DNA from 3 places in the Pseudarthrobacter sp. fls2-241-R2A-168 genome. Region 3 is predicted to be linked to each of the others. Evidence: riboswitches for the same ligand, from Rfam matches in the RefSeq annotation. Region 3 holds a riboswitch; each other region holds the start of a gene.
The links. Region 3 has a riboswitch for cyclic di-AMP ahead of QRN11_RS21065 (aggregation-promoting factor C-terminal-like domain-containing protein). Riboswitches for the same ligand answer to the same signal wherever they lie in the genome.

Region 1 (10,256 bases), on a different contig from region 3:
GGAAATGTGGACCAAGGTGTCCATTCGGTGGATTAACTACCCACTGGTAGCTTACTAGCCAACGACTATCCGGGGAACAATTCCGCAGCGGTTTGTGGACAGATTCGCAGGGTGGCCCGTTGCATCAGGGAAGTGCGGCGGCAGGAACCTGTACAGCAGGCCTGATGACGCGCTGGTCCCCGGTGTAGATATTCAGGCTGGTTCCCCGGCTGAAACCGGCCAGGGTCATGCCGCTGGCTTCCGCGAGTTCCACGGCAAGGCTGGACGGCGCGCTGACGGCTGCCAGCACGGGGATTCCTGCCAGCGCCGCTTTCTGCACCAGCTCGAAGGAGGCCCGGCCGGACACCTGGAGAACGGTCCCGCGCAGCGGGAGCAGTCCTTCACGCAGAGCCCAGCCCACAACCTTGTCCACGGCGTTATGGCGCCCTACATCCTCGCGGAGGCACATAAGCTCCGCACCGCCGTCGTCCGTGATCTTGAACAGACCGGCAGCGTGTACTCCCCCGGTGTCCTCAAAAACGCGCTGGGATTTCCGCAGCAGCCCCGGCAGCGATGCCAGGAGTCCGGCGTCGAGGTTCAGGGAATCCTCATCCAGGCTGTAGCGCGATGACTTCCGCACGGACTCCACTGAATCGGTCCCGCAAATGCCACAGGAACTCGACGTGTAGATGTGGCGCCCGATGGAGGGAATGGTGACGTCCGGCCGCAGTTGCACCTCCACCACATTGAAGGTCTGCACGCCGTTCTCGTCTTCGCCGGCGCAGAAACGCAGAGATACAAGCTGCTCGGCGCTCCAGATGATGCCCTCCGACACCAGGAACCCGGCCACGAGGTCAAAATCGTCACCCGGGGTACGCATGGTCACCGAGAAGGACAGCTGGCCCAGCCGGATTTCCAGCGGCTCCTCCACCGCGAGGACATCCTCGCGGTGCCGTACCGGAAATTCGAGAGCCTTTGGAGAGCCATCGAGGACATATTTGTGCACCTTGCGGCGCTGGGTCACTCGGCCCATGGCCACCCCTGTGTGTTCATAGGTCCATCATGACAACTGCCGGTGCGGGATGCCAGCGCGCTTGCCCGGCGATGGTCAGCCAAGCAGCACGCTCCAGTCTACGGGGCCACTGGCTGCCGGCTTGGCGGGGGTCCGTCCGGGCCGCGCAGCGTTCCGGGGCTTCGCCTTCGAACCTGGCTCTGGAAGGGCCGGAATGGGCGGTCCCCAGGGCAGGGCGAAGGCGGGCACCAGTTCACCGAGCTGGACACCGTGCGGCGGCACCACCAGCACACCGTCTGCCGAAGCCAGGCCCCGCATCATGCCGGGGCCCGTATGCTGCGCCGGCGACGCCATTCCGTACAGCAGGCGGAACGGCATCAGGCGGGTACGCCCCGGGTCGGGTTCGATGATGCTTCCACAGGGCACCTCCTGGGTGTCCGGCAGTTTGCCGTGGCCCAGTGCGGCGAGGAGCGGCGCCCCCACGGTGGACAGCGCCATCATCGCGGCAAGGGGATTCCCCGGCAGGCCCAGCACAAAGCGCCCGTCCGGCAGTTCCGCGAGGACGGCCGGATGCCCAGGCCGCATGGCTATGCCATCGATGATGAGCCGTCCGCCCAGTTCGGCAACCGCCTGGCGGAGGTGGTCCGTGCCTGACCGTCCGGTCCCTCCCGTGGTGATGACGACGTCGGCCGGCAGGTCCGGTGCGCCCGGCGCCTCCGGGACCACATCTTCGAGTGCTGCGAGCCACTCGGCGTAAGAGTCGCCGATCCGCTGCTGTTCGCCGGCGATCCCGCCGAGCATGTTCACGACGGCCGGCAGTTGCGGACCGAAGGTGTCCCGCACCTTGCCGGGAACCGGGACGCCCTTTCCGATCACTTCGGAGCCCGTCAGCAGCAGGCGCACCATGGGCTTGCCCTGGACGGGCAATTCGTCATATCCGGCCAAGGCAGCCAGGGCCAGATGAGCGGGGTTGAGCTGCACGCCAGCCTTCACCAGCACGTCTCCCGCCAGCGCTTCTTCCCCGGCTTTCCGGATGTGCTGGCCGGTGCGCGGCTCACCGGGCCTGGCGCTGCCGCCGGTCAGCAGGACCGGCAGTCCGTCCTCATCTTGGCCCAGCAGTGCACTCTCGCTGCGAAGTATTGCTTTCCCGCCCGGGGGAATGAGCCCGCCGGTCACAATGGGACTTGCCTGGTGCGGTGCAAGGCGCGTGCCCGGTTCCACCAGGATCCACGGCCCCGTCCCGTTGACCGCCCAGCCGTCCATGGCCGACGACGCGTAGTGCGGCATGTCCTGCAGTGCCACGATGTCCCGGTCCAACGTGCGGCCCAGGGCCAGGTGCAACGGCACCGGTCCGGCTGGAATTGGGGTTGCCGCCTCGAAGGCAGCCTGCCGCGCCTCCTCCCAGGTATGGGCCAGGTGCCGCGTCTCCTCCGGCTGGTCTGTTGAACTCCGTTCTTCCCCGGGTTCTTCAATCATTCGCCGGAAGCCCCGGCGGCTTCAGCGTCGTAATCGGCAGCCAGTGAACGTGCCACAGCCAAGGCGTCCTCCATGGACGAAGCCTCGGTGCTTTGCCCGGAGCCCGAGGCAAGGCCGGCTGCGTAGCCGGCAATGAAGGTGGTCAAAGGTGCCGCCGGCCGCACAACGGAGTGCGCAGCAACGCCCGCGAGGGCAAGGATGGCATTAACGTCCACCTGGACGTCCTCAAGCTCATAGGCCTGGAGGAGGGACCTGCACCATTCCTCCAGTGTTTCATCCTGGCTTTTCACTCTTTGCCTCCCAATTCAACTGCTGCCGCGCCGGTCCTGGCGCACGTCCGGCTGCCCGGCGTCAACTCCTAATGCGGCGGCATCATCCCAGGTATCCACATCATCTGTGGTGCCGGCGGGGACGGTGACAAGCTGCACGTCCAGACTAGCAAGGAGGGACCGCATGGAACCGTTGATTAAGCCGTCCCGCGAAGACAGCGCCTGAACTGCCCTTTTTAACCCGCTTGTGCGGTAAAAACCCAGCAGCATTTGGGCGGTTTCGTCTTCAGAACACGCCATCACTCCGTCCCCGGCGCCAGCCGGGGACGCAAGGCATTGCGCCAAGGTTTCCACGGCGCCCGCGGCCCTGGGCATATCGCAGGCCAGCACCAGGGTGAAGTCGCGTCCGCCGCCTGCACGGCCCAGCGCTTCCAGCCCGGCGGCGACCGCCGCAGCCGGTCCTGCGAACTCCGGCTGCTCGCGGCAGGCGAGGACCCCCGCAGGCAACGGACCGGTATCCGGGCCCACCACGGCGATGAGGGACGCCGCGGAACAGGCCGCAAGCGAATGCTGCAGCAGGGTGGCGCCTTCAAAGACGAGTCCCTGCTTGGGTACCCCGCCCAGGCGGGAGGAACGGCCGCCCGCAAGGATCAGGGCGTCGAAGTCCAGCCTGTCTGATTCCACTCCACCAGCTTAATCCGGAACGGGCCCCGGCCGGGCCGGTGAGGCACCGTCAGGCAGCGCGCTCCGGCAGCAGGAACGGATCCCAGGCAGGAGTGGGCTTCTCCAGTTCCTTGATCTGCCAGATGGTGCCGTGCGGCGGCTCGGGCACGAACCGCAGCTTCCAGCCCATCTCCGCCGGAGTGTGATCGCCTTTGACGTTGTTGCACCGCAGGCATGCCGCCACGAGGTTTTCCCACGAATCCGCACCGCCGCGGGACTTGGGCTGGACATGGTCGATGGTATGCGCAGCTTTTCCGCAGTAGGCGCATTTGTGCCCGTCGCGCCGGAGCACTCCGCGTCTGCTCACCGCCGTGGACTGGTTGTATCTGGGGCGGATGTAGCGGTTCAGGAGGATCACGGACGGGCGGCCCAGGATCTCCTGGGGACCCACCACAGGATCGTCCCCTTCAGCCACAACGCTCGCCTTGTTCGTCAGCACAAGCACCAGCGCCCGGCGGAAAGAAATAACCGCCAGCGGTTCATATCCAGCATTCAGAACGAGAGTGCGCATGCACGTACCTCTTCACGGCCGCACCCGTCAGGGGCACGAGGGCCGGCTGCCCTCGGCATGTCCGGGCTATGGATCGACACCACAAGAGTAAACAAAGAAGTGTGCTATCGGCTAATTCCGAGGAAGGGACAGGCCGTGTCCGTTCGCGACGGCAGCCGCGGCCTGCCTGCTTAAACGAACACAGCCCCTGCCTTGCGGCTGGGGCTGTGTTCGGTGCTGATGCGTCCGATTAAACGGACTGCGATGTCAGAAATATCAGTTGACGCGGATGAAGACGGGGCCGGAGCCAACGTTTGCGCTGAAAACAACGGTCTGGTTGCCGTTGTAGCCGCCGTGTACCGCCTGGCCGTTACCGGCGTAGACAGCGATGTGGGCCATGCCGGCGCCGCCATCGGCGTAGTAGATCAGGTCGCCCGGCTGCGCTTCAGCAGCGCTCACGGTACGCCCCAGGGAGAGGTAGCCGGCGGGCCAGTCGTGGAAGTTGATTCCGACGGCGGCCAGGGAGTTGGTGACCAGCATGGTGCAGTCCTGCATCACGCCGAGCTGGGCGTAGGCGGCGGAAAGGATGGCTGCACCCTTGCCGGACGCGGAAGCCTGGGCTGCGGGAGCGGCAGGAGCAGCGGCCGAAGCAACCTTGGCGGTGACCTTGGGAGCAGCAACGGGCTGGGCGGCAGGAGCGGGAGCGGCTTCCTGGACCTCAACCTCGGGTTCCGGAGCTTCCACCACGGGAGCCGGAGTGGTGGTCACTGCGGGCTTCTCGAAGGAAATGGCGATGGTGGACTCAGCCGAAATCGGAGCCTCAACCGTCGATTCAACTTCCAGGTTGGAAGCCGGAGCAGAGTCACGCTGGACGTTGGTGTCTGCGGCGTTGGCTGCCAGGCCGCTGGTCAGGACCAGGCCGGAAGCGGCAGCGATCACTGCTGCCTGGCGGCCGACGCCGCCTGCGTTGTCGCCGACAGCCTTGGCAATGATGGCGAGCGAGTTGGTTTTAGTGACTTCGGCGCGATGCCGTGCGGTTGCACGAGTAGTCATCAGTTCTCTCTTTCGTATTCCCCCGTCGCCTTGTAGGCAGACAGGGGGTTTGGACGTGCCGGCATCTTGGGGGTACGCCGGCACGTCCCGAACGGGGATGTGTGATTTAGCGAAAAAAGCTTGGGGGCAAAGAAAAAGCCCTTGGACCCGGAGGTCGAAGAACTAGTTCATTGTGAAGAACGCGGAGGAGCCGGTGGCGGCTACCGCGTGCAGCAGCGTTCCCTGGGAGGGGTTCAGTGCGCTGATCATCATGCCGTTGCCAACGTAGATGCCAACGTGGGCGCCACCGTTCTGCATAACGAGGTCACCGGGCTGCGGAGTGGAGGTCGGCTTCATGGCCGTCCACGCGTTGGTGCGGGGGATGCTGATGCCGGCCTGGGCATAGACCCACTGCGTGAAGCCCGAGCAGTCCCAGCCCGTGACGGGGCTGGTGCCGCCCCATACGTACGAGTGGCCGATTCCGGTGTAGGCGATTGCGGCGATGCCCGAGGTGGAAGCAGAGGAGACAGTCTCGGCCAGCTTCTCCGTAGCGGAGGCAGCAGTACCGGTGGCAGCGTTTCCAGTTGCGGAGGCGGTGGACTGGGTGCGTACGGTCTGCACCTTGGGAGCGGCTGTGGTCTTGACCACCGGGCGCTCGAAGGACACGGTGGCAGTGGGGGCGGCAGTAACGGCAAGCGCGCTCTGGGCCGACCCGGACTCGGTGGAAGCGGAAACACCAGCGGCGTTGTCCGCGGCAGTGGCTGGCAGGCCCATGCTCAGGATCAGGCCGGAGGCAGCTGCGATGACTGCAGCCTGGCGACCAACTGTCCCGGCATTGGCACTAACGGCCTTGGACACAGTATCCAAGGGGTTGGTACGAACCGTTTGCGCACGGTGGCGCGCAGAATTATGGCGTGAAGACACGAAGGTAGCCTCTCCCAATGCCTGCGAGGTGAGCTGTCGGATTCGGATGGGAGTCACCCGGCCGCGCTGCTTCCTGGGAAGCTTTGCGACTTAACCCCAAGGCCTTTCCATGGAAAGGCCAAAATTGGTTCCCCCGCCCCTGCCAGACGATGTCATGCGAACGGACCTTGAGCGGTGGCAGAGCTAGGCAATCCGCACAAGAGCGTCAACTTCGGAAAAGTTGACGCGAGTTAGACGGTACAGCAGTTTTGAATGAATGTCACATTCAGGTCACGGCAAGTCAAGATCATCTGATAGTTCACCGTCACTTGACTAGAGCCAGCCAGTGGGATCAACCACTTCGCCGTTGACCTGGACCTCGAAGTGCAGGTGGCAGCCCGTGGAGGCTCCCGTGGTGCCGCTGAGCGCGATAACTTCCCCGCGCGATACGGTCTGCCCTTCCTTCACGCTGGAGGACGACAGGTGGTTGTAGGTGGTTTCCAGCCCGTTCCCGTGGTCGATCACAACGCGGTTCCCGCCACCGAACTGGTGCCAGCCCACAAAGGTCACGGTTCCGGTGGCGGCGGCCATAACGGAGGTGCCGCACTGCGCCACATAGTCCTGTCCGCGGTGGAAGTCGCCGGTGCCGCCGGTGATGGGGCTGACGCGGTAGCCGAAGGGCGATGCGGTGGTCATCACGGCGAGCGGAGCGCCGAGGCTGCCGGCCGAGGCGGCGCGGCTGATGGCGCCCGCCGATTGTGCACTGAGCAGCTGCTTCAGCTTGCCGTCCGGATCAGCCTGGGTCACCACGGCGGAGCGGCTGAAGTCGATCTGCGCTCCGGCTTCGGCTGAAATCTGGGGCTGGGGCGCCACGGCGGAGGCGGCAACAGGCGTAGCGCCCGAAGCATCAGTGGCCATAACGGGACTGGTGGCCGGAACCGTGACCGTAAGGACCAGGCCGGTGGCGGCAAGGGCAACGCCGGCCTTTTGGCCGATGCCGCTGGCGGACGCGAACTCGGTGATCTGGCGGAGGGGACCCCGACGGCGGCGCGCATCACGGTGGAGATCGCGGGGGCGCTCCGAGGTGATGACTTCGACAACACGCGGTGTCGAAGCGGGGCCCGCCGCGCGGCGGCGTCCCCTGGAATTCTGCATGGTCAAGAAGGGTTCCTCTCTGGAAAGCCTGCGAAGTTAGCTGTCGGATTCGGGTCAGAGAGTTCAAAGACCCGGTCCGCCGTAAGCAAGCTTCGGCACAGAGATATCCCGGGAGGGATCCTTCACTGGAAGAGGCTTGCTGCTGACGGACTTCACCCCAAGGCAGTCCCCCGCTGCCGCTTGTGGTTCCCCCGCCTCTGCCAGTTACGACTCGTGCTCCTGATCCGCTGGCAGAGCTCGGCTCCAGATCAGGTAACGCTTTAATATCAACGCTTGGTTCAACTATAGGGGCTTAAGGCCCTTAGTAACAATTCCGTTATCTTTGGGTATATGCCCCGTGATGGGGTAGTCAGCCCCTTAAGCTGCAGGCTGGCGAATGGCGACAAACACGTGCGCGGCCACCTCGGGCGGCAGTTCCAGCGCCCCTTCAATACCCGGAACCCGTACCGAAATGTAATCGCCCACCCGCTCCAGGGCCACTGCGGCGCCCGGCCGGATACCGCCCTCGTCGAGCTGGGACAGCAGTTCCGGTTCCACTTGAATGGGTTCTGCAAGCCGGCTCACAGTCACCTCTGATGCCGGACCATAGGACTTCATCGCATCCAGGAGGCTGATGGCGCCGTCGGCAAAACCCAGGGACGGCGTGCCGCCCAGGGCTGCCAGGCCGGGAATCGGATTTCCGTACGGTGATTCGGTGGGGTGGTTGAGCAACTCGTAGATGCGCCGCTCCACCCGTTCGCTCATCACATGTTCCCAGCGGCAGGCTTCGTCATGGACGTAGGCCCAGTCCAGGCCGATCACATCGGCAAGCAGGCGCTCGGCGAGCCGGTGCTTGCGCATAACCTCCGTTGCGCGCTTGCGGCCCGTTTCCGTGAGTTCCAGATGCCGGTCTCCGGAGACAACCACCAGCCCGTCCCGCTCCATCCTGCCGATGGTCTGGGAGACGGTGGGCCCGGAGTGGCGGAGCCGTTCGGCGATGCGCGCACGAAGAGCAACGATGTTCTCTTCCTCAAGCTCCAAAATGGTCCGAAGGTACATCTCCGTAGTGTCGATCAGATCCGTCATCCAGCTCAGCTCCTCGAGCGCAGTACCTTGCGTTGTCCCACCGTATCGCCTTACACCGCGACGTAGTCCGTGGAAAAGCTTAGCCTATTTTGACTTTGTCCGAATAGTTCGCACGTGTGCTACGGGGGCGTCTCATTGACTGGACTATGACGGTCCGGGTTCCCGCGGAATCAGCGCTTCAGGCAGAATGAGGAAGGCCCTGGTTGCAGTCACCGCAGACTGCCGGCCGCCAACACCCGTCCGGACCACAGTTATGTCCATGCCGAAATTGGAGCACCCGTGAGCGAAACCAGCATCACTATTCCCGCCGATCTCCTCCCCAAGGACGGACGGTTCGGCGCCGGGCCTTCCAAGGTCCGGCAGGAGCAGATTGATGCCCTGTCAGCCGCGTCAAAGGACATCCTCGGCACCTCCCACCGCCAGGCCCCGGTCAAGAACCTCGTGGGCTCCGTCCGCGAGGGACTGAGCCAGTTCTTCCGGGCACCTGAAGGGTACGAGGTAGTTCTTGGCGTGGGCGGCTCCACGGCATTCTGGGACATCGCCAGCTTCGGCCTGGTCGAGAAGAAGGCGCAGCATCTTTCCTTTGGTGAGTTCGGCTCCAAGTTTGCCGCAGCCACCAACAAGGCACCCTTCCTTGAGGCGTCCTCCATCATCAAGTCCGAGCCCGGCACCCGCCCCTCCGCGCAGGCTGAAGCCGGCGTGGACGTTTACGCCTGGCCGCAGAACGAGACCAGTACCGGCGTCTCTGCTCCCGTACAGCGCGTCTCCGGCGCGGACGAGGGCTCGCTTGTCCTGGTGGACGCCACCTCTGCTGCCGGCGGCCTGGACGTCGACGTGGCACAGAGTGACGTTTACTACTTTGCCCCGCAGAAGAACTTTGCCTCCGACGGCGGGCTGTGGCTTGGTCTGTTCTCCCCTGCCGCCCTGGAACGCGCCGCCCGGATCAAGGCCGGCGACCGCTGGATCCCCGACTTCCTGGACCTGCAGACCGCCATCGACAACTCCCGCCTGAACCAGACGTACAACACCCCCTCGCTGTCCACCCTGGTGACGCTGGATGCACAGGTGCAGTGGCTGAACTCCAACGGTGGCCTGGACTTCGCGTCCAAGCGCACCGCCGATTCCGCCGGCCGCATCTACAGCTGGGCCGAGGCTTCCGGGTTCGCCACTCCCTTCGTCACTAACCCGGACGAGCGCTCAAACGTCATCGCCACCATCGACTTCGACGAGTCCGTGGACGCAGCCGCAGTGGCCAAGGTCCTGCGCGCCAACGGCATCGTGGACACCGAGCCCTACCGCAAGCTGGGCCGCAACCAGCTCCGCATCGCAACGTTCGTGGCCATCGAGCCGGCAGATGTTTCGGCCCTGCTGGAAAGCATCGACTACGTCGTGGGCGAGCTGCGCAAGTAGCCAGGACGCTTTAACGTACGACGGCGCCGCCCGGGTTCATCCCGGACGGCGCCGTTCGTTTGTGGTCAGGAAGTCCTTGCTGCGTCGCCGGGCTGCCCGCCGTCGTCGGGCTCCCCGTCCCCGGACTCCTGGTCCTGCTCCTGTTCCCCTGCGGCCGGCCCAGCTGCTGCGTCGTCCGCCGCAGCAGGTTTCGCCGAAGCTGGCTCCTGGACCCCAGGCTCAACCTCAGCAGTTTCCTGCTCCGGTTCCTGCTCATCTTCGGGCCGGACCCGCTCCGCCCACGGAACCCATTCCGGGGCAAGGATGGAGTCCTCGGACGGCAGCAGACCCAACTCGTTGACCGTGACCACCTTGGAGCGTGAGTTCCGGGTCAGGACCGCGAACCATTGCCAGCCACCGTAGCCGGGCAGCCGGGACTCAAAAAGATGCGTCACCAGGCGGTCGCCTTCGCTCCTGGCTGCCAGGTGCCGACCAATATCCTTTGCCGCCGTAATGCCTTCGATCGCCGTCCGGGCAGTGTCCACCGCGGCGGCAAGGAAGGCGTCGGGCTTGCCGGTCCGCCATACGGGCACACCTGCACGCGGCTTGGGGCTCCGCACCGGCGCAGGCGCGGCGGCCCGTGATGCGGCGGTGGCGGTAACCGGCTCCTGCTGCTCCGGTTCCCGGGACGCGAACTCCCGGGACTCAACTGCCGGCTGCGGCTGATCAGCTTCCGAACTCATCAGGGCCTAAACGTCCAGCT
Region 2 (10,256 bases), on a different contig from region 3:
TGATCCAGTCACCAGCGGCCAGCCGGACAGCTATCCCGGTGCCGCGGAGAATAACCCGGACCGCTGGCAGGAGGATCCGCTGCTCCAGGAGGAAGTCTCCGGCGAGGAGGAGGATTTCCTGAGTGATCAAACGCTGCGGGACGACATGGCGGCAACCCGCGACGGCGCCGGCAACGAGCAGGTGCCGGCGGCTACTCCCACCCTGGGAGAAGCGGTGGCTGACGTGGATTTCGGCGAAGATCCCACGGGCCGGGAAGCCGACGCCAGCGACGACCAGGAAAACTTCGGCGGGTCGCCACTCAGTGAGTTTGAGCCTGACGACCTTGAACGCTGAGGGAGCCGGTATACCCCCCACCTGATGAATAGGGGCTCCTGCCTCTGGCCCGGGGATAAAACGGGGTTAAACTAATAAGCCCACTGATGAATATCAGTTTCGGCAGGATCAAGACTGAAGGAGTTTCGCATGAACTTGGGAAGCAGGATCAGGAACGCCGCTGAACGATTCGCAGGCAGGAGCGGCACGGGCGGGACGGTCCGGGGCCGCGGGATGAACACCACCGGACGGACGCCCAACTCCGCCGGTGCCATGGGCGCCAGGTCCGGTGGCATGGCCCATCGCATCATGGGAATGTTCAGGCGGCACTGAGCCACCAGCATGAACGCTACGAGCATGAGCCAAAAGCAGGTCCCGGGCCTTCCCGGAACCTGCTTTTGGTTTGTCAAACGCCATGCGTGAACTCGTTGTCCTGGGCACTGCATCGCAGGTTCCCACCCGGACCCGGAACCATAACGGCTACCTGCTGCGCTGGGACGGTGACGGGCTGCTCTTCGATCCCGGCGAGGGAACCCAGCGCCAGATGATTTATGCCGGCGTCCCAGCCTCCTCGATCACCCGCATCTGCCTCACCCACGTCCACGGTGACCATTGCTACGGCCTGCCCGGCGTGCTTTCCCGCATGGCATTGGACGGCGTGGCGCACCCGGTCCATCTCCACTATCCCGCATCCGGCGAGGACGTGGTCCGCGCCCTCGTGTCAGTCAGTTCGCCCGGCATCGACCTGCGCCTCCACCCCCATGCCGGAAGCGCAACTGTGGCCGACGGGCTGGAGATCCAGCCGCTGAAGCACCGCATCGAAACTTATGGCTACCGGCTCACAGAGCCCGACGGCCGCACGCTGCTTCCGGACCGCCTCGCCGCTGCCGGTATCCGGGGCCCGGACGTGGGCCGGCTGCAGCGCAACGGCAGCCTGACCGGCGTCCGCCTCAGCGATGTGAGCGTTCCCCGGCGCGGCCAACGCTTTGCCTTCGTGATGGACACCGCGCCCTGTGAGGGGGCAGAAGACCTGGCCGACGGCGCGGACCTCCTCGTCGCCGAGTCAACCTTCAGCGACGACGACGCCGCGCTCGCCGGCCAATACCGCCACCTCACCGCCGGACAGGCCGGGGAATTGGCCGGCCGCGCCGGGGCCGGCACCCTGGTGCTGACCCACTTTTCGTCACGGTACGACGACGTCACCCTGCTCGCTGCGCAGGCAAACGCACGTGCCGCGCAGGTGAGGGTGGTAGCTGCCCACGACCTGCAGCGGGTACCTCTTCCCGAACGGCGGCGCTGGCCTGACCCGGCGCCGCGGACACGGGAAGGGCCCGGGAGCTCATTGCCAAACAAAACCATGGGGTAGAAAGTGAATTATCGGGTGTTCTTCACGTGATTCGACGCCGCGGAAAACACACCACGAGGGAAGGCTTGAAGAATGACAGCTGCTGCTGAATCAACGATCACTTTTGACGGGCGGTTTGCCCGGGAATTGTCGGAACTGGCTGTTCCCTGGCAGGCAGAGGAAGCGCCGGACCCCAAGCTTCTTGTCCTTAATGAGCAACTGGCCGCTGAACTTGGGCTGGACGCTGAATACCTCCGGTCATCGGAGGGCGTCAAGCTCCTCCTGGGAAACCACATCCCGGACGGGGCCACGCCGGTGGCACAGGCCTACGCCGGCCACCAGTTTGGCGGATACTCACCCCTGCTGGGCGACGGCCGGGCGCTCCTGCTCGGCGAGGTGACGGATGTGCACGGCCGGCTCCGCGATATCCACCTGAAAGGTTCCGGCCGTACGCCCTTCGCCCGGGCAGGCGACGGGCGTGCCGTCGTCGGGCCCATGCTGCGGGAGTACCTGGTGAGCGAGGCGATGTACGCCTTGGGCATCCCCACCACAAGGTCCCTTGCCGTCACGGCCACCGGCCGCCCGGTCCGCCGCGACACCATGCTTCCCGGAGCAGTCCTGGCGAGGGTGGCCAGCAGCCATCTGCGGGTGGGAAGCTTCCAGTACGCGCGGGCCACCGACAATATGGACCTTTTACGCCGCCTCGCCGATCATGCCATCAGCCGGCATTACCCCGCCGCTGCCCGGGCCGACAACCCCTACCTCGCCCTCTTCGAAGGGGTGGTGGCTGCGCAGGCCACACTGCTGGCCCAATGGATGCTGGTGGGCTTCGTCCATGGCGTGATGAATACAGACAACATGACCATTTCCGGGGAAACCATCGACTACGGGCCGTGCGCGTTTATGGATGCCTTCAACCCGGCCGCGGTCTACAGCTCCATCGACGTTGGCGGCCGTTACGCCTACGCCAACCAGCCCGTTATGGCTGAATGGAACCTCGCCCGCCTCGCCGAGGCAATGCTGCCGCTCATCAATGAAGACCAGGAACAGGCCGTAGCCCCCGCAGTGGAGGCATTGGGCGGGTTCCGCCGCCAGTACAGCGACGCCTGGTTCGCCGGTATGAAAACAAAGCTGGGAATCAGGGAAAGTCCTGCGGGGAGCCCTGAGGCGGAAGAAGCCTCGGAGCTCGTGGACGGTGTGATCGCCATCCTCAAGGACGGGCCGGTGGACTACACACGGTTCTTCCGGAACCTCGGGCACGCAGCGCGGGGAAACTCCCGCCCCGCCCGAAGCATGGTCCTGGATCTCGCCGCCTTCGACGCCTGGGCAGAACGGTGGCTGGCCCTGAAACCCGACGCCGGCCTGATGGACCGGGTCAATCCTGTCTACATTCCGCGCAACCACTTAGTTGAAGAAGCGCTCGCCGCGGCAACGGACGGCGATGTTGGTCCCTTCAACCGGCTCGTGGAGGTGGTCCGTGACCCGTACCGGGAACGGTCGGGGCTGGAGCGTTACGCCGAGGGAGCGCCGGAGGACTTCGGCAGCTACCAGACGTTCTGCGGCACCTGAGGACGGCGGACCCGGCAAAAACGAAACAGGGGCGGCAGGTGGGTAACCGCCTGCCGCCCCTGTCCGGGTGGTGTCGCCTAAGCTACGCGGACGAAGGAAGCGCCCGGGAGCCAGCTGATGGAGTGGACCTCGGTCTTGAAACCGTCCACGCCGCCGCTGACAACCTGGCCGTTGCCGGCGTACACACCAACGTGGCCGGCAGTGATCACAAGGTCACCGGCAGCGGGGGAGCCCACCACGGAGCCGTACTGGTAGAACTGGCCGGGAGCCAGGTCGCCAACAGACTTGCCCACGCTGCGCAGGGCCTTCTCCACCATGGCGGTGCAGTCCTGCTGGATGCCAACCTGGCCGTAGGCCGATGCCAGGATCGAAGCGCCGGCGCCCGAACCCGTGGCAGCTGCCGGAGCTGAAGCGTACGAAACATTCACTCCGGTGTTGGCCGGAGCCGCGGCAACGGCAGTCTGGACGGGGGCAGGAGCAGCGGCCGCCTGGACGGGGGCCGGAGCAGCTGCAACATAGCCGGCGCCCGGAATCTGGATCTGGTCGCCGGGGAAGATGATCGTGGAGATCGCCAGGCCGTTGGCGGCCAGTACATCGTTGAGGCTGACGCCGTAGGCGGCGGAGATGCCGCCCAGGGTGTCACCCGAAACCACGGTGTGGACGTTGGCGGCAGCTGCTGCCGGTGCAGCCACGGCAGCTGCGGGTGCCACGGACGCCTGGGTGTTAGTGGTCCCGGTGGTGTCCGGTCCGGTTACGCCTGCGTGGGCCGGGGCGCCCACACCGAAGGCAATGCCGGAAGCTGCTGCTACGGCCAGGGCCGGGCGGCCAAGCGACTTGGCGGATACAGCCAAGCCCTGGAGCGCGATTGAGCGGGCCGGAGTCGCGCGGTGACGGGCGGTGATGGAATTTTTTGACACGTTTGATCGCCTCTCCCATGCCTGCGGGGTGAGCTGTCGGGTTCGGGTTGGAGATACCCGGCCGGTAGCGGCTCCGGACGGAACGGAAGGCGCTATCGACTTAACCCCAAGGCCTCGCATGAGGCCGCGGAAAGGTGGTTCCCCCGTCCCTGCCAGCTGGAAACGATTGAATCCCGGGTCAGCGGCAGGGCTCGGCATGCTGAGGGGAATGTCCCGTCTGGGAGGGACACCTGAAGACCATAACCTGCCAGCCTGCCGATTGTCACATTTGAATAACATACGAGCGGCTTCTCTCGTATTCCGCAAATGACTGGAGGTTCTTTGCATAGCGGGCTGACCACGGAAGATAGGCGCGCCGGCGCGGAGTGCATGAGGTTCGTCACAAAGTAATAAAACGTGCTGCTGGCACCAGCCGAAGCGGCGCTCGTGGGCAGCACACGGCAGAGCTTTGGGCCGGCTGCGCGTGTGTGGCGTTCGATCTCTGGGTAGGGGTTCACCATTCCAGATTGCATAACGATGTCAGCACGCCAGCCTTCAACTGAAGGTTGAGAGCTGTATGCTTCCGAACTATGTCTCGGTTCGTTATCAAAGCCCGCCTGCCCCTGCCTGCGGCGCTGCTGGCCCTTGCCCTTGCGGGTACGGTTTGGCTCGGTCCGGCCGGGGCGGCGGACCAGGATCCGGCGGGTGATTACCCCTCCTGGGAGGACGTCCAGCAGGCAAAGCTGACGGAATCCGGCACCGCAGAGGAAATCAACAGGATCAGTGGCCTGCTGGCTGGCCTGCAGGCCCAATCCGAGTCCCTGGGGACAGCGGCCGTCCAGTCAGCGGCGGAGTATGCCGTCACCGATTCTGCGCTTCAGGCGGCCAGCGCAAAAGTGGAGACCCTCACCGCCCAGGTTTCCCAAGCAAACACCGAGCTGTCCCGGCACCGGAAGGACCTGGGCGCCCTCGCGGCCCAGTCCTATAAAACCGGCGGCACCACCATGGGATTCTTTGTTGCCCTCGATGCGATCCAGACCAACAGCGTCCAGGGTCTGAACGTGGTGCGCATCGTGGGTGACAAGACGGCAGCGCTGGTGGCCAGGGCCGAATCCGCCGGCAGGGTGGCGTCCTCGTTGGCTGCCCAGGAGAGCGCCGCCAAAGCCGAACGTGAGCGGCTGTCCCTGCAAGCCAAAGCGAAGCTGGACGCCGCCCGGTCCGCGCAGGAGGCGATGGCGCGCCAAGTGGCCGAAAGCCAGAAGCGCAGCGAGGAGCTGACAGCGCAACTTGCCTCCCTCAAGGGCACGACGGCGGCAGTTGAGGGCGCGTACCGGCAGGGCCAGGCGGCGCAGGCTGCCTACGAGGCAGCGCAGGCGGCAAAACGCGCCGCAGCCGCTGAACAGGCCCGCCTGCAGGCAGAGGCGGCAGCCAGGGCGGCCGCCGCGGCTGCCGCCCGCCCGCAGGCTCCAGCCGTCCCGGCGCCGGCAAATCCAGCACCCCCGAACCCCGCACCACCCGCAAATCCAGCACCCGCGAACCCCGCACCCGCCAACCCGGCGCCGGCGAATCCTGCTCCCGCACCCCAACTGCCGGTCGCACCCGTCCCGCCGCCCGTCGTCGTGCCGTCAGTTCCAGGCGGTGCCGTCAATGACCCCGCAGGGGCCAAAAGCTACGCCTCGGGGCGGCTGGGCGCGTACGGCTGGGGCCAGGACCAGTTCCTGTGCCTCGCCCAGCTCTGGACCAAGGAATCGAACTGGCTGACAACGGCCACCAACCCCTACTCCGGTGCTTATGGAATAGCCCAGGCGCTGCCGCCCGGCAAATACTCCAGCGCCGGCAGCGACTGGCTCACCAGCTACCGCACCCAGGTCGATTGGGGCCTGGGCTACATCCGCGGCCGGTACGGCTCGCCGTGCGGGGCCCGGAACCATTCGGTGGCCAACAACTGGTACTGACCGGCGCGCTAGGCTTTTCCCATGCCTGACTTCGAACGGTTCCGGATCCTGCTCGAGGAGGAGCGGGCGCGGAAAGTGGCGCTGCTTCCGGCCCTCCGCGCCGACATCGCTTCGGCCAACTCCGCCCGCCAGGATTCCAACGTGGACGACGAACATGATCCCGAAGGCTCCACCATCGCCTTCGAACTCTCCCAGGCGTCGGCGCTTCTCAAGCAGAGCAGCGCCGGGCTGGACCAGGTTGACGCCGCCCTGGCCAGGATCGCCGACGGCACCTACGGGACCTGCGCCGTCTGCGGCGAAGCCATCGCCGAAGGAAGGCTGGAGGCCCGCCCCTGGACGCCGTTCTGCATCAGGCACGCGTCGGCAGGCCGCACCCGATGAGTGCGGGGGATCTGGTGGCTGCTGCTGCCGGGTTTGTTGACCGCACCCTGCAGAATGAGGGTGCCTGGTACCGGGCGGACGACGTCGAGGGCAGGCTGGGCGGGGAGCTCGCCTCGTACGGGTCTTCCGTCGGCGCCGTCCGCGGAACCATCCGGGATGCGCTGCGCAAGTACAAGGACCTCGACCACGACTCCGTGGTGCAGCTGGCGTCCGCGCTGTGGGGCCAGCCAGGGCCCGGCTCCCGCGCAGTCTATGAGCGCAGGCTCGCCGCAGTGGTGCTGCTGCAAACCAAAGCGGCGCTGCTGCGCCATTCCGACCTGACCCGGATCGAGGGCTTTATTCGGTCCGCCGGAACAAGGGAACTGGTTGACCCGCTGCTCGCGGACGTGGTGGCCCCCTTCCTGGCGCGGCTCAACGGCCGTGACCGCCAGCGGGCCGCCGTTGTTCTGGCCCGGTGGCGGACAGACCCGGATCCGCAGTTACGCCACGCGGCCGCATTCCTCGAGCAACAGTCCGCACCCCAAGCCCCACCACAAGGAGACACCCGTGAACGATCCCTATGACCTGGAACGCTTTGTTGCCGCACAAAACAGCGGTGGAACCTACGACCAGGCACTCGCCGAACTGCAGGTGGGCAACAAGACCGGACACTGGATGTGGTTCGTTTTTCCCCAGGTGGCGGGGCTGGGGCACAGCGACACTTCCCGCCGGTACGCCATCAGCTCCCTTGAGGAGGCCCGGGACTACCTTGACCACCCGGTATTGGGCCCGCGGCTGCTCGAATGCGCCCAGGTGCTCAGCACCCATAAAGACCGCGTTGCCGAGGAGATTCTTGGCAGCGTGGACGCCCGGAAACTGCGCTCATCCATGACGCTGTTCCTCCGCGCAGCTCCCGGGGAAACCGTCTTCAAAACCGTCCTCGCGCAGTTCTTCGACGGCCAGCCGGACCCCGCAACCGACGATCTCCTCGCCGCCCGCGACGAAGACTGACGCCGACGGCGGTGCCTTGCCCGTCTTGCGCAAGGCACCGCCGTCGTCCCTGCTGTGTGGGGCGCTACGGCGTGGGGCTGCCGCCGTTGACGTTCAACGTTTCCCCCAGCACGAAACTGGATTCAGGGGAGGCCAGGAAAACGTAGGCCGGTGCGAGTTCGGCGGGCTGGCCGGCGCGGCCGAGGGGCGTGGACTGGCCGAACTCCGGCAGTTCCTCCTTGGGCTGGCCGCTGCTGACCTGCAGCGGCGTCCAGATGGGCCCGGGCGCCACCGCGTTCACGCGGATGCCCTTGGGCGCGAGCTGCTGCGCCAGGCCCTTGGTGAAGTTGTTGATGCTCGCCTTGGTGGTGGCGTAGTCCAGCAGCGTGGGGGACGGGTTGTACGCCTGGATGGACGTGGTGTTGATGATGGTGGACCCGGCCGGCATGTGCGGAACCGCGGCCTTGGTCACCCGGAACATCGCATAGACGTTGGTCTTCTGGGTGTGGTCGAACTGTTCGTCCGTGATCTGGGCGATGTCCTCCTGCGCCACCTGTTTTCCGGCGTTGTTGACCAGGATGTCCACGCCGCCCAGAACGGCCACTGCAGTATCTACCAGCTCCTGGCAGGTGGCGGGGTCCTTCAGGTCACCGGGAACCTTGACGGCCTTCCGTCCTGCGGCTTCGATGATGCCGGCGATGCGGGCCGCGTCCTCTTCCTCCTCGGGCAGGTAGGAAAGGACAACGTCGGCCCCTTCGCGGGCAAAAGCAATGGCCGTGGCCGCGCCGATCCCGGAATCTGCTCCCGTGACGATCGCCTTCCGGCCCTCCAGCCGTCCAGTGCCGCGGTAGGTGTCCTCGCCCAGATCCGCTTTCGGCGCCAGGTCCGCGTCCAGGCCGGGCTCGCGCTGGTGCTGCTCCGGCGGCGAGATCTTTTCGTAGGCGGTGACGGGATTGCGGAAGGTGTACTGGTCAGTCATGGTGGTCCTCCTGGTGCTAAGGCGACACTAAAAGCTAAGTATGCTTACCGTTCAAGCCTAGGCAATGATGCGCGCCGCTGCCAACCCGCTTTCGCCCTCAACTCCGGTCCCGGCGGACTTCCACCAGGCGGACATCCTTGAGGGCGCCGGCGTCCACCACGGCGGTCATGTAGGTGCAGGCGGGCTGGCGGCGCCGGTCGGTAGGGGAGCCCGGGTTGATCAGCCGCAGCCCGCCTTCGGTGGTAGTGTCCCAAGGGATGTGGCTGTGCCCGAAAACCAGTACGTCGGCATCAGGGAACAGCGCACCGCACCGCGCTTCCCGGCCTTTCGCCGGCCCGGTCTCGTGCACCATGGCAAACCGGACGCCGTCCAGCGTGACTGCGGCCGTTTCGGGCAGCCGCGACCGCAGGTCGGGGCCGTCGTTGTTTCCGTAGACCCCCACCAGGGAGCGGCTTCGCTGCTCAAGTTCGTCGAGCAGATCCGCCGTCACCCAGTCGCCGGCGTGGAAGACCACATCGGCGCTTTCGACGGCGGTCCATACCTGCGCAGGGAGCGCGCGGGCACGCTTGGGCACATGGGTGTCGGCGAGCAGGAGGAGGTTCAGGGGCATACCGAAATCCTGCCACGTCCACTTTGCGCCGGCCCTTTCCGCTCCCCGTCCGGAGTCGTAATCTGGGGCTGGAGGTGATTGCCATGGAGGCAACCCAGGGCGACCGGATCATTGTGCACGGCAGGACGGTAGGGTCCACGGACCGGCACGGAGTGATTCTCGAGGTCCGCGGCCAAGGCGGAACGCCGCCCTACCTGGTCCGTTTTGATGACGGACACGAAACCATCATGTATCCCGGCGGTGATTTCGCCGTCGAGCGCGGCAACGGGCACTAGTACCGGCAGGGTGGGTGCGCCCGTCCCCGGGCACCTGTCAGACTGGACCGATGGATCATTCTTTGGCGTCCGCCGCGTCCTCCACCCCGCCTGTCCGTACCGGTCCCCGTGATCCCGGTGATGCCTGGGTCGAGGGTAGCCGCGGCCGCTTCTGGGGCAGGTATGGTGCCGCCGGCGTCCTCGCCTACGATCCTGCCAAGGGTGTGCTCCTGCAGCATCGGGCCGTCTGGAGCCATAACGGCGGAACGTGGGGCCTTCCGGGAGGAGCGCTGCACGAGGGCGAGGACGCCGTGGCGGGAGCGTTGCGCGAAGCCTGGGAGGAGGCCGCCGTGCCCGCCGGGAACGTCGAGGTGCTTTTCACCTCCGTGCTGGAGCTGGACTACTGGTCCTACACCACCGTGGTGGTGCAGGTGAGGGAACCGTTCGATCCCGTCATCAGCGACCCCGAAAGCATTGAGTTGTTGTGGATACCGTTGGCTGAGGTGGACAGCAAGGAACTGCACCCCGGTTTTGCCGCTGCCTGGCCGGACCTGCGGGAACGGATTGACGCCCCGGCATAGGATTCCTCCCTGCCGTATCCCGCTCCAGTCCTGCTCAGCAGACGTGCCTGCTTAATAATCCCTGCCGTATTCCGCGTGGACCAGGATGGGCAGGTGGTCTGAGTTTCCGCGGGGCAGCGTCTCCACGCTCTCGATGTCCAGACCCAGCGACGTGGCGAAGTCGAAGTGGCCCTTGAAGACCTTGTAGCGGGTGTAGGTCCGCCGGTTGCTGAGCGAGAGCGCGTAGCCAGAGTTCTTCATATGGACGTGGAGGTTCTTGGTGAAGAACGGGTAGTTGAAGTCGCCCACCATCAGTGTCATGAGTCCCTGGCCCATGCTGAGCAGTTCGGCGTGGGCGGCGTGGATCTGCTTGCGCCGCAGGGAGTTCGAGGCCGTGAGGGGCGCTGCGTGGAAGGAGCCGATCA
Region 3 (10,256 bases):
CAGAGTTCCACGCGGCAGAGTGCGGCGCGGCAGGGTTCTGTGCCGCAGCCTGCGCGGCGTCCTGCCCCGAAGAAGTAACCGGCCTCAGTGCGGCCGCGGCACCTTGAATTTTGTGATCCGCGCGTCCTGGCCGTCCAGCTCCGCCCACGATTTCTCGGTTTCGAGGACGGTGAGCGCGCTGGTGGGGAACCTTGTGGCGGCGTCCATGTAGGCGTCGTGATCGGAGTCGCGTGAGGCCAGGTGCATGGCAAGGTCCTGCACGCCAGGCAGGTGCGCGATCAGCATCAATGTGGTGACAGTGTCCGGTACATGATTGACCACGGTGAGCATGCGGAGCGCAGAAGCCGCATACAGCCCGTCCTCAAGTTTGGGCGTGGGCGCCTTGTCCCCCAGCTCGGAGCATACCCAGGTGCAGGTTTGCCGGGTGCGGAGGGCGCTGGAGCACAGGATGAAGTCGGGAACGATGTTGTGCTTGAGCAGCCAGCGCCCGGCCAGCGGTGCCTCACGATGGCCCCGTTCTTCCAAGGGGCGCTCGTGGTCAGCAACCCCGCCCGGCCAGTCCGCCTTTGCATGGCGCATAATCACAAGGCGTCGAAGATGGTGCTCACTCATGGCCCAAGCCTATAGCCAGCAAAACCAGCCGCCGTCCAGCCGCACAACGTCACGCCAAGCACGCATTTGGCTGCCAACGCGACCAAGATCCGCGCCGCATCAGGCCTCAGCCAAGATCAAGCCCACAAAAGCATGCTCGTGGTGACACGCGACCAGCCTTAAACCAGCCGCGGAGGCCTAATGCTCGGAGAGTCTGGGTGAACGCCAAAGGCGGGACATCCCGAAAGCGCCGTTGTCGCTGGGCCCCCGCCGCCCGGGTTCCCTGGCCGAGCTTGCGAGGCGAGGGAGGCGGTGGGGCGGGACGAGCGCAGGCGCCGAGGGATCGTGCCGCGAAAGCGGAAGCGCCCGCCCAAGCGGGACAGGCGCTTCAGAGTAAGAGTTAGATCGAGTATTCCGGAGCGGCCCAGACAACAACCTCGGGGTGCTCGTAGAACCGGTAGCCCTGGCCGCGGACGGTGCGCACGGTGTTGGCGAGACGGCCAAGCTTGGAGCGGAGGCGGCGGATGTGGACGTCGATGGTGCGCTCGTTGGGCACTTCTTCGGCGTTGCGCCACAGGCCTTCAAGCAGCTCGTCGCGGCCCACGGTACGGGTGCCGTTCTCCACGAGGTAGTTCAGGAGCTCGAACTCCTTGAAGGTCAGGTTCAGGGATTCGCCGTCGAGGTGTACTTCGCGGCGGGCAAGGTCGATCAGGACGCCGGAGGGGCGCGGTTCCTGCGGCTGCTGCGGCCGGGGGGTTTCGGTGCGCTGCCGGGTGTTGACGGTGGGGTCACCGAAGGTGGAACGGACGACGTCGAGCGCCGAGCCGGGCGTTCCGGCGGGGGCCACTGCAACCGCGGCGTAGCTCTCGGCACCGGACACCAGGGACTGGGCGTAGGCGCGGATCTCCTGTGCGAGCTTGGCGATGGAGGTACCTGCGGCGGCAGCGGTTTCCTCGTCGATGCCCATGTAGAGGACGAAGCCGCGGGCAACATTGTCGTTGGCGACCGGACGGACCGTGTTGGGTCCGGCCACGACGGGCGTGGGAGCGGTCACCGGCGCGGACTCGGCCGGGGTTACTGCGCGGAGCTGGCCGTAAGAGTTGGGGTTGTAGCCCTGGGGTGCATAGCCAGAGGCGGGGAAGCTGCTTCCGGGAGCTGAGGGTGCGAGCGATGGGCGCGGGGCGAAGCCGGGGCGGAGGCCGGAGGGCTGGCCGGCCTTGGCGGCGTTACGGACAGAAATGTGGACGTATCCGGATGCAACTGACATGGATGCTTACCTCAATGTGAATGGCCGTCATCACGGCTCGAATGCTGGGTTCCCCGCACTGAAAACTGGGGAGGGACGCCCGACGCTGGGCTGGGGGGCGAATGCCTGGAGAACTTCGAGGGGTGGGAAGGTCAGGCGTACATTCGACAACAGCGCATGTCGGCAGCAGCGGATGTGCTGGGCCAATAGTCTGCGGCTGCAGGTGCTGTTGAGTTCTTGTTCACAATGAGAGTGTGCAGCGTAACAATGCTAACTTGCAAGTAACAATGGACCGATCAGTCCGCATTATGAGACAGAATCCGGCTTTGTGGTGTAGATCACCATTCTGGCGTGCTGGCAGAACGTCATTCATTATCCAGCTCCCGGTCCCCCAGCTGCCGTTTTAGGGAACTTAATTCGGACCGGCGTCCGGTTTGCCCCCTTTTGTTCAAGTGCATGTGGAATACCAAAATCGGCAGGCCAGCGATGGTTCTTGTCCAGTGGCGCGCCGTCCCCGCGAAGAAAATTTGTCCCATCTTTCCAGGGGAGACCCGGGAATGCCTCCAAAGAAGAGTTTCAAAGTCTCTGCCCGCCCCACGCACTGTCCTACCGCAGCATCACTTCCACATCCAGCTGGCTAGGCTGGGATTCACAGCCGGGACACAGGAATCCCAAAGCCCCGGCTCAACGAGTGACCGGAGAGTTGTCCCATGGCCACACCGCACTCCATGACAAACAACCTTCCCCAGCTCTCCCACCCCGACGGATCCCCCATCCGCGCGCTGGTGGTTGATGACGAGCCGAGCCTCTCAGAACTCATGAGCATGGGCCTGCGCATGGCCGGCTGGTCCGTTGCTGTGGCAGCGGACGGGCCGGAAGCAGTGAAGCTTGCCAAGGACTTCCGCCCGGACGTCCTGGTCCTGGACGTTATGCTGCCCGGATTCGACGGCGTTGAGCTGCTGGGAAGGATCCGCACCTTCGCACCCGAGGTCCCGGCACTGTTCCTGACAGCCAAGGACGCAGTGCAGGACCGGATCGTGGGCCTGGCAGCCGGCGGTGACGATTACGTCACCAAGCCGTTCAGCATGGAGGAAGTCCTCCTGCGGCTGCACCGCCTGGTCCAGCGTTCCGGGGTGGCCGCCATGGATACGGCTGAGCTGGTGGTGGGCGACCTCGTCCTGAACATCGACACCCGCGAGGTGAGCCGGGCGGGCGAGGAACTCCAGCTCACAGCCACCCAATTCGCATTGCTCCGTTACCTGATGGAAAACCCCAAGCGGGTCATAAGTAAGGCGCAGATCCTGGACCGGGTCTGGGATTACGACTTCGGTGGCCAGGCCAACATCGTGGAGCTGTACATCTCCTACCTGCGCAAGAAGGTGGATGCGGTGCATCCGCCCATGATCCACACGGTGCGCGGGGCCGGATACGTCATCAAGCCAGCGGAGTAGGCGCCATGGCCTTACAACAGGCTGCGTCCCAGCGCCGGAGCTGGCTGAAGCCGAACACCTGGCACCTGCGCACCCGCCTCATCCTCCTTGCCATGACCCTGCTGATCGCCATCTGCGGCGCCGTGGGTGTGGTCAGCTACGCCTCCATGGACGCGTTCCTCACCCGCCAGCTTGATGACCAGCTCAGCCAGGCGGCGGAGCGGTCGAACGATCCGGGCCGGCCTCCCATGGGCGGCTTCAAAGGCCGGGATCCACTGGACGCCCGCGGCCAGAGTGTGGGCACCCTGAACGCCCGCATCCTCAACGGACAAGTCAACAGCGCCGGGTTCCTGGCCTCGGACACCACCCGCTCGCCACTGTCCGCCGAGGACAAGCAGGCCCTGCTGGCTTTGGCCACAGATGCACAGCCGGTGGACCGCACCCTCTCCAACGGCGACTACCGGTTGACAGCCGCGAAGACGGACTTCGGCGACGTGTTGGTGACCGGGCTCCCCCTCGCTGGCAAGGAAAGTACGCTCACTTCCCTCGTTTGGACCTTTGTGTTCGTATCCCTGGGCGGTCTGCTGCTGATCGGGCTGGCAGGAACAGTGCTGATCCGGCGCACCATGAAGCCGCTCGAGCAGCTGTCAGAGGTGGCCACGCGCGTTTCGCAGCTGCCGCTGGACGCCGGCGAGGTGGCACTCGCGGTGCGCGTCCCGCCGTCGAACTCCAACCCTGGAACGGAAGTGGGCAGCGTGGGCCACGCGCTCAACCTCATGCTGGACAACGTGGCCAACGCGCTGCAGGCGCGGCAGAAGAGCGAAACCAAGGTGCGGCAGTTTGTGGCCGATGCCTCGCACGAGCTGCGTACTCCCCTCACGGCCATCCGCGGCTACACGGAACTGATGCGGATGACCGAGAACTTCACCCCCGACGGCGAAAAGTCGCTGGCGCGCGTGCAGAGCCAGTCTGAGCGCATGACCGCCCTGGTGGAAGACCTGCTGCTGCTGGCCCGGCTCGATGAGGGCCAGCCGCTCAAGCTCAGCGGGGTGGATCTCACGCAGCTTGTGATCGAGGGCGTCAGCGACGAAAAGGTGATGGCCCCGGGCCACAACTGGCGGCTGGAGCTTCCCGAGGAGCCCGTGGTGGTCAACGGCGATGCCTCTCAGCTGCGCCAGGTCCTGATGAACCTGCTCTCCAACGCACGCAAACACACTCCCGCCGGAACCACTGTGGTCACCGGGGTGTGCACGTCGTCTGAGGGCGCGGCGGTAGTAACGGTAACGGACGACGGCGGCGGGATCCCTGCGGAGTTCGTGGACCACGTCTTCTCGCGCTTCGCCCGCGCAGACGCGGCCCGGAAGGGCGCGTCCGGCCAGTCCGGGGCCGCCGTTGCCGAAGGCACCAGCGGGCTGGGCTTGTCCATCGTGGAATCCATCGTCGAGGCCCACGGCGGCAGGGTAACGGTGACGTCACAGCCAGGGCGCACCCAGTTTGCCCTGCAGCTCCCCCTTCATTCGCTTTCGTAGCAAAGCGACGCGCCGCCGTCGTGATCTCTGTTACCAAAATGTGACTTAAGCGCCGGACTCCTGTACCGTCGATTGGGTGAGGTTCCTGATCGGGAACCCATATCCGGATGACGCCAAGCTCTGCCGCTTCCCGGATTCCGCTTGAGCAACGGCAGAGGCGGGGGACCCACCGTCCCGGGCAATGAGTGCCCTTGGGGTTAAGCACGCACGTGAATTTTTCCGTGCGGCCGGATGCCCTCATCCGAACCCGACAGCTAACTCCGCAGGTGTGAGAGGCGATTCATCATGTCCAAATTCCTGGTTAAACCGCGCCCGAAATCCGGGTCTGCACCCCACGCCGGACGCAAAGCCGGCAAGTTTCCCTTCATCGGCAAGCGCGCCGCTGTCTTCGCCGCATCCGCTGCACTCCTGGTAGGAGTCGGGGCGGCCGGACAGGCTACCGAGTCAAGCATCAGGGTTGCCGCCACCGAAACCCAGGCCGCCGAGGCCCAGTCCAACCTCAGCATCGAAAAGAGCGAAATCCGGGCCAACCCGGCACCGGCCCCCGCTGCTGAGGAGATTGCCGTGGCCCCGCAGGCGGCAGAGCCCGCACCGGCACCCGCTGCCGAACCGGCATCAGCGCCCGCAGCCGAAGCGGCACCGGCACCGGCTCCCGAGCCGGCCGCGGCTCCTGCTGCCGCTCCTGAGCCGGCCCCCGCACCTGAGCCGGCCCCCGCCGTCGCGGTCAACGACCCCGCCGGCGCCCAGGCTTACGCCGCCGGGCAGCTTGCCAGCTACGGCTGGGCGCCGGACCAGATGCAGTGCTTGGTAACCCTGTGGGACAAGGAATCCGACTGGACCACCACGGCTACAAACGCCAGCAGCGGCGCGTACGGCATCGTCCAGTCCCTGCCTGCTGAAAAGATGGCCAGCGCCGGTCCGGACTACCTGACGAACTACCGTACGCAGATCAACTGGGGCCTGAACTACATCCAGGAGCGCTACCAGTCCCCGTGTGGTGCGCTGAATTTCCACCTCTCCCACAACTGGTACTGAGTCCACAACTGGTACCGAGCACTCGGTGATCAATGCCCCATGGCGCGCGCCGTATCCGTGGGAGTGGCAAAAGGCCCGGCATACTGTGACCCATGAAGTTCACCACCACCATCCAAGGCAGCGGAAACAAGACCGGCATCGAAGTTCCCGATGAGGTCCTCGCGGCCTTGGACGCGGGCAAACGGCCGCCCGTAGTGGTGACCATCAACGGCAGGAGCTACCGCAGCAGCATCGCGGTGATGGGTGGCCAGAACCTCATTTCGCTCAGCGCAGCCAACCGCGAATTCGTTGGCGTTTCGGCTGGGGACACAGTTGACGTGGTCATCGAGCTCGACACCCAACCCCGCGTGGTTGAAGTCCCCGAAGACCTTGCCGCTGCGATGGCGGCGGAACCGGCCGCCCTGCAGTTCTACGCGACGCTGAGCTACAGCGCCCAGCGACGGTACGTGGAGCCGCTGGCCGACGCCAAGACGCCGGAAACGCGGTCGCGGCGTATCGCCAAGGTGGTAGCCGACCTTAAAGCCGGAAAGAAATGACTGTCCGGCCCGCCTCGTCCTGACTCGTCCGGACGGTGACAGCACTGTAATCCGCTACGTGCAGGACGCCTGCGGGCAGCGGGCCGGTGTTGGGTCCCACGGCCACCGTGCGGATTCCGGCGGCCACCCCTGCGGCGATTCCTGCTGGAGCGTCTTCGAACACCACGGCGTCCGCCGGGTCCACGCCAAGGTTGGCGGCGGCCTTCAGGTATCCCTCCGGATCGGGCTTGCCGCGGGTCACCCGTTCAGCTGTGACTGCTACGGCCGGCATGGGCAGGCCGGCTGCTTCCATTCGGATGCCAGCCAGGACGAGGTCAGCGGACGTGACCAGGGCGACGGCGTCCGCCGGCAGGGCTGCCAGCAACCGGGCAGCACCGGGCAGGGCCACAATCCCTTCGGTCCGGACGCGTTCCATCGCCCCGAGTTCGGCCGTCAGTGCCGGCACGTCAGCACCCTCAGGAGCAAACCGGGTGACAGTATCGCGTGCCTGGACGCCGTGCGAGGTGCGGAGAATCTCCTCCAGGTCCAGCCCGTAGCGCGCGGCGAATTCACCCCAGACCTGCTCCACCACCGCGGTCGAATCCACCAGGGTGCCGTCCATGTCAAAGAGCACGGCGCGGCACGTCAGGTTCCGGATTCCAGCAGGGGTGGAGGTTCCAGCAGGGGTGGAGGCAGCCATAGTTCCCATTCTGCCGGTAGATCTCAGCTTTCGCGGCCCGGGATGTACTGGACCGCCCACTTGTTGCCGTCGGGATCGGCAAAGTACACGAAGTGGCCCCATTCCTGCACGTCCACGTCGCTGACGTCCACTCCGTTGTCCTTCAGGTGCTTGTGGGCCGCGTGGATATCGTTGACCACCAGTTGGAGGTTCGACCCGGAGCCGGGAGGCGCGTCCGTAAGCCCTTCCCCAATGCAGATCGAGCAGGCCGAGCCGCGGGGGGTCAGCTGGACAAAGCGGATGGAGTCCGAGGGACGCTCATCAAAGTCCGGGTTGAATCCCACCTTGTTGACGTAGAAATCCTTGGCGCGGTCCACGTCCGATACAGGGACAAACACAAGTTCCAGTTTCCAGTCCATCCGCACAGGCTAGCGGCGCGAGGGGGAATGGAAAAGGGTTGTGGGCTAGCCTGCGATGCCGTACAGGCGGTCGCCTGCATCCCCGAGCCCGGGAACGATGTAGGACTTCTCGTTGAGCTTTTCGTCGATGGAGGCCAGGACGATGGTGACGTTCGCTCCCGAGAGTTCCTCTTCCAGCTTGGCCAGGCCTTCCGGGGCGGCCAGCAGGCATATGCAGGTCACGTCGGAGGCGCCTCGCTTGAAGAGGAACTTGATGGCTTCGCGCAGGGTCCCGCCAGTAGCCAGCATGGGGTCCAGGACAAAGATCTGCCTGTCCGTGAGGTCTTCCGGGAGGCGTTCGGCGTAGGTAATGATGTCCAGGGTTTCCTCGTCGCGGGCCATGCCCAGGAAGCCCACCTCGGCAGTGGGGACAAGCTTGGTCATGCCTTCGAGCATGCCCAAGCCGGCGCGCAGGATAGGCACCACCAGCGGGGTGGGCTTGGTGAACGCGGTTCCCACGGTGGTGCTGACCGGCGTTTGTATGGTGACGGGTTCGGTGCGGACCTCACGGGTGGCCTCGTAGGCGAGCAGCGTCACCAACTCCTCCGTCAGCTGCCGGAAGACCGGGGACGGAGTGTTTTTGTCCCGCAGGACGGTGAGCTTATGGGCGACCAGGGGGTGGTCCACAACGAGAGTGCGCATGGGTCAAAACTACCACCCGGTAGTTGCGCACATCCCCTGGCCTCAGCCCCGTGCGCCTGGCTGCGGGGGGCCGCCGTCGCTCCTTCCTGGAGTGCCGCCGTCGTGCGTTGCCGCAGTGCCGGCGCCCTGCTGCTCTTCGCCGGAATGGTCCTCGCGGATGACCGGATGCTCGAACGTGGGGGCAGGCCCGGCATGCTCCCGCTTCCGGATCAGATGGAACAGCCGGTGGGCAAGGATCACCATGCACACCCAGGCGAGCCCCAGGAACCACCCGGCCATCACGTCCGTGAGCCAGTGATGCCCCAAAAAGACCCGGCTCAGGCCCATGGCGATGATGAAGATCACTCCGGCGGTGATGGCTGTAATCCTGGCCCAGAGGATCTGGAACTGCAGGCACATGATGTAGACCAGCACCCCGATCACAACAGTGGTATTCAACGTGTGGCCGCTGGGGAAGGACGGCGTTGACTCGTAAGGCGGAACTGCTTCCGAATGGTCCGGGCGGGTCCTGCCTACCAGGCGCTTGCCGAAGGTGGTGGCGGTGGTGGAGACGAGCGCCGCCCCGCCCACCAGGACGATGGGTCGCCAGGTCCGGCTCAGGAAGGTCAGCCAAGCCGTGAGGATGCTGGCGAGGATGGGCATTCCGATTCCGCCGCCCACGTTGGTGAAGCCGGTGGCGAAGGCATCGAGTTCCGGGTTCCGCAGGGTTTGCGAGTATTCCAGGGCAGGAATATCCAGGCTGGCCAAGCCTTCGTCATCCACCACATTCGCATAGACCTCGGCTCCGAGCAGGGCCAGTGTGAGCACCAGGGCCCCGCCAATGATCAGGGTCAGCCACAGTGCCGCATACGGCTTGATCCACATGTCCACACGGTCTCGGACGGTGCTCATTATGCCTCCCGGCGGATGTACGTCACGGGCTCCGGATATCCTTTGAAACTATCATTGAGCCATGGTCTCCGCAGAGAAGAATCACGATGTGTGGATGGGTTTTGCCCTGGCGGAGGCCCGCCGTGCTCTGGTGACTGAGGATGTGCCGATCGGCGCCGTGGTGATAGGGCCCGACGGCGCTGTGCTGGGTTCTGGACGGAACCAGCGGGAGGAGCTGGGAGACCCCACCGCCCACGCAGAGGTAGTGGCCATCCGGGAGGCCGCTGCCCGGTTGCGGGAGCTGTCCATGGCCGACGACGGAAGCGGAGACGGCTGGCGGCTGGCGGACTGCACCCTGGTGGTGACGCTGGAACCGTGCGCCATGTGCGCCGGCGCGATTGTCCTGGCCCGGATCCCCCGCGTGGTTTTTGGGGCGTGGGACGAGAAGGCCGGCGCCGCTGGTTCGGTGTTTGACGTCCTCCGCGAACGCCGGCTCAATCACTGGGTTGAGGTGTACGCGGGGGTCCGCGAGGCCGAATGCGGCGGGCTGCTGCGGGACTTTTTCCTGGAGCACCGAACGCGGATTTAGGGTGCTTGGTTTCAAGCCCCGATTTTTCAGGCCGCCCGGGCGAAGCCGAGGTGTTGCTCCGCCAGCCGGACCAGGTGCTCCGGAACGTCCGCTTCCTCCCAGTGCCTGCCCCGGCCCAGAAATACGGCTGTTCCGCGTACAAGGTGGCCGTCCGCACCGCACTCGCTCAGCAGCTGGGTTGCGCGGAGGTTGGGAAGCAGGCCCGAAGCGTGACCCTCCGCGTTCACGTAGACGTGCCAGTCTCCCCGGATGATGCCCTCCGCGGGCCCGCCAACCAGCTGTTCCAGGTCGCGCGGAAGGTCTTCCAGGCGCTCCAGCCGCAGGGGGTCCGTACTGTTCGCCGGAATGATCAATGCTGTGTAATTTGCCGTGTTCACGATGGTTTCTCCACCTGATTTAACAGCTGTGAGCGATCGGATGTTCCCGCTGCATCGGCGGCCCCTAGGGCTCTGTGTCCCTTGTTTCTGAGCCTGCCATGGTGGTGACTGCCTCCAGCACAAGCCGGGCCGGCCGCTCCCATCCGGGCAGCCTGTCCCTTGTCTCCAGGGCTGAAGCCCGCCACGCTACCCTGGTGCCGCCGTCCTGCAGCCAGTCCCGCAGCACTCCCGCCAGGAGGGCCGGATTCCCGGGAGCATCATTGGCCTGGAAGCTCACGGCCGTTCCCGGCAGCCG

Region 1: linked by a shared signal. The riboswitch ahead of QRN11_RS07985 (M23 family metallopeptidase) and the one ahead of QRN11_RS21065 (aggregation-promoting factor C-terminal-like domain-containing protein) in region 3 are both predicted to bind cyclic di-AMP.
Region 2: linked by a shared signal. The riboswitch ahead of QRN11_RS05300 (C40 family peptidase) and the one ahead of QRN11_RS21065 (aggregation-promoting factor C-terminal-like domain-containing protein) in region 3 are both predicted to bind cyclic di-AMP.

The regions. Positions count from the first base shown of each region.
Region 1 is NZ_JARVSG010000010.1:199,082-209,337, forward strand. It holds gene fdhD (formate dehydrogenase accessory sulfurtransferase FdhD) at 125-1,012, opposite strand; gene QRN11_RS07955 (molybdopterin molybdotransferase MoeA) at 1,088-2,467, opposite strand; gene QRN11_RS07960 (DUF6457 domain-containing protein) at 2,464-2,757, opposite strand; gene mobA (molybdenum cofactor guanylyltransferase) at 2,773-3,420, opposite strand; gene QRN11_RS07970 (HNH endonuclease) at 3,470-3,970, opposite strand; gene QRN11_RS07975 (NlpC/P60 family protein) at 4,226-5,002, opposite strand; gene QRN11_RS07980 (C40 family peptidase) at 5,165-5,839, opposite strand; cyclic di-AMP (ydaO/yuaA leader) riboswitch at 5,910-6,070, opposite strand; gene QRN11_RS07985 (M23 family metallopeptidase) at 6,218-7,039, opposite strand; cyclic di-AMP (ydaO/yuaA leader) riboswitch at 7,050-7,261, opposite strand; gene QRN11_RS07990 (iron-dependent transcriptional repressor DtxR) at 7,397-8,104, opposite strand; gene serC (phosphoserine transaminase) at 8,384-9,514, shown strand; gene QRN11_RS08000 (DUF3027 domain-containing protein) at 9,580-10,236, opposite strand; gene QRN11_RS08005 (cold-shock protein) at 10,243-10,256, opposite strand, start outside.
Region 2 is NZ_JARVSG010000007.1:19,084-29,339, forward strand. It holds gene QRN11_RS05280 (hypothetical protein) at 1-334, shown strand, start outside; gene QRN11_RS05285 (hypothetical protein) at 464-646, shown strand; gene QRN11_RS05290 (ribonuclease Z) at 729-1,679, shown strand; gene QRN11_RS05295 (protein adenylyltransferase SelO) at 1,752-3,227, shown strand; gene QRN11_RS05300 (C40 family peptidase) at 3,305-4,144, opposite strand; cyclic di-AMP (ydaO/yuaA leader) riboswitch at 4,148-4,312, opposite strand; gene QRN11_RS05305 (coiled-coil domain-containing protein) at 4,714-6,078, shown strand; gene QRN11_RS05310 (TraR/DksA family transcriptional regulator) at 6,100-6,459, shown strand; gene QRN11_RS05315 (DNA alkylation repair protein) at 6,456-7,022, shown strand; gene QRN11_RS05320 (DUF1810 domain-containing protein) at 7,006-7,449, shown strand; gene QRN11_RS05325 (glucose 1-dehydrogenase) at 7,514-8,407, opposite strand; gene QRN11_RS05330 (metallophosphoesterase family protein) at 8,505-9,017, opposite strand; gene QRN11_RS05335 (DUF1918 domain-containing protein) at 9,101-9,292, shown strand; gene QRN11_RS05340 (NUDIX domain-containing protein) at 9,343-9,852, shown strand; gene QRN11_RS05345 (endonuclease/exonuclease/phosphatase family protein) at 9,904-10,256, opposite strand, start outside.
Region 3 is NZ_JARVSG010000047.1:3,022-13,277, reverse strand. It holds gene QRN11_RS21090 (hypothetical protein) at 1-78, shown strand, start outside; gene QRN11_RS21085 (SixA phosphatase family protein) at 85-612, opposite strand; gene QRN11_RS21080 (winged helix-turn-helix domain-containing protein) at 992-1,858, opposite strand; gene QRN11_RS21075 (response regulator transcription factor) at 2,548-3,288, shown strand; gene QRN11_RS21070 (sensor histidine kinase) at 3,294-4,796, shown strand; cyclic di-AMP (ydaO/yuaA leader) riboswitch at 4,915-5,076, shown strand; gene QRN11_RS21065 (aggregation-promoting factor C-terminal-like domain-containing protein) at 5,082-5,831, shown strand; gene QRN11_RS21060 (YdeI/OmpD-associated family protein) at 5,924-6,367, shown strand; gene QRN11_RS21055 (HAD-IA family hydrolase) at 6,348-7,046, opposite strand; gene QRN11_RS21050 (glyoxalase superfamily protein) at 7,070-7,444, opposite strand; gene upp (uracil phosphoribosyltransferase) at 7,490-8,125, opposite strand; gene QRN11_RS21040 (phosphatase PAP2 family protein) at 8,168-9,016, opposite strand; gene QRN11_RS21035 (nucleoside deaminase) at 9,078-9,584, shown strand; gene QRN11_RS21030 (DUF3846 domain-containing protein) at 9,611-9,961, opposite strand; gene QRN11_RS21025 (glycosyltransferase family 4 protein) at 10,026-10,256, opposite strand, start outside.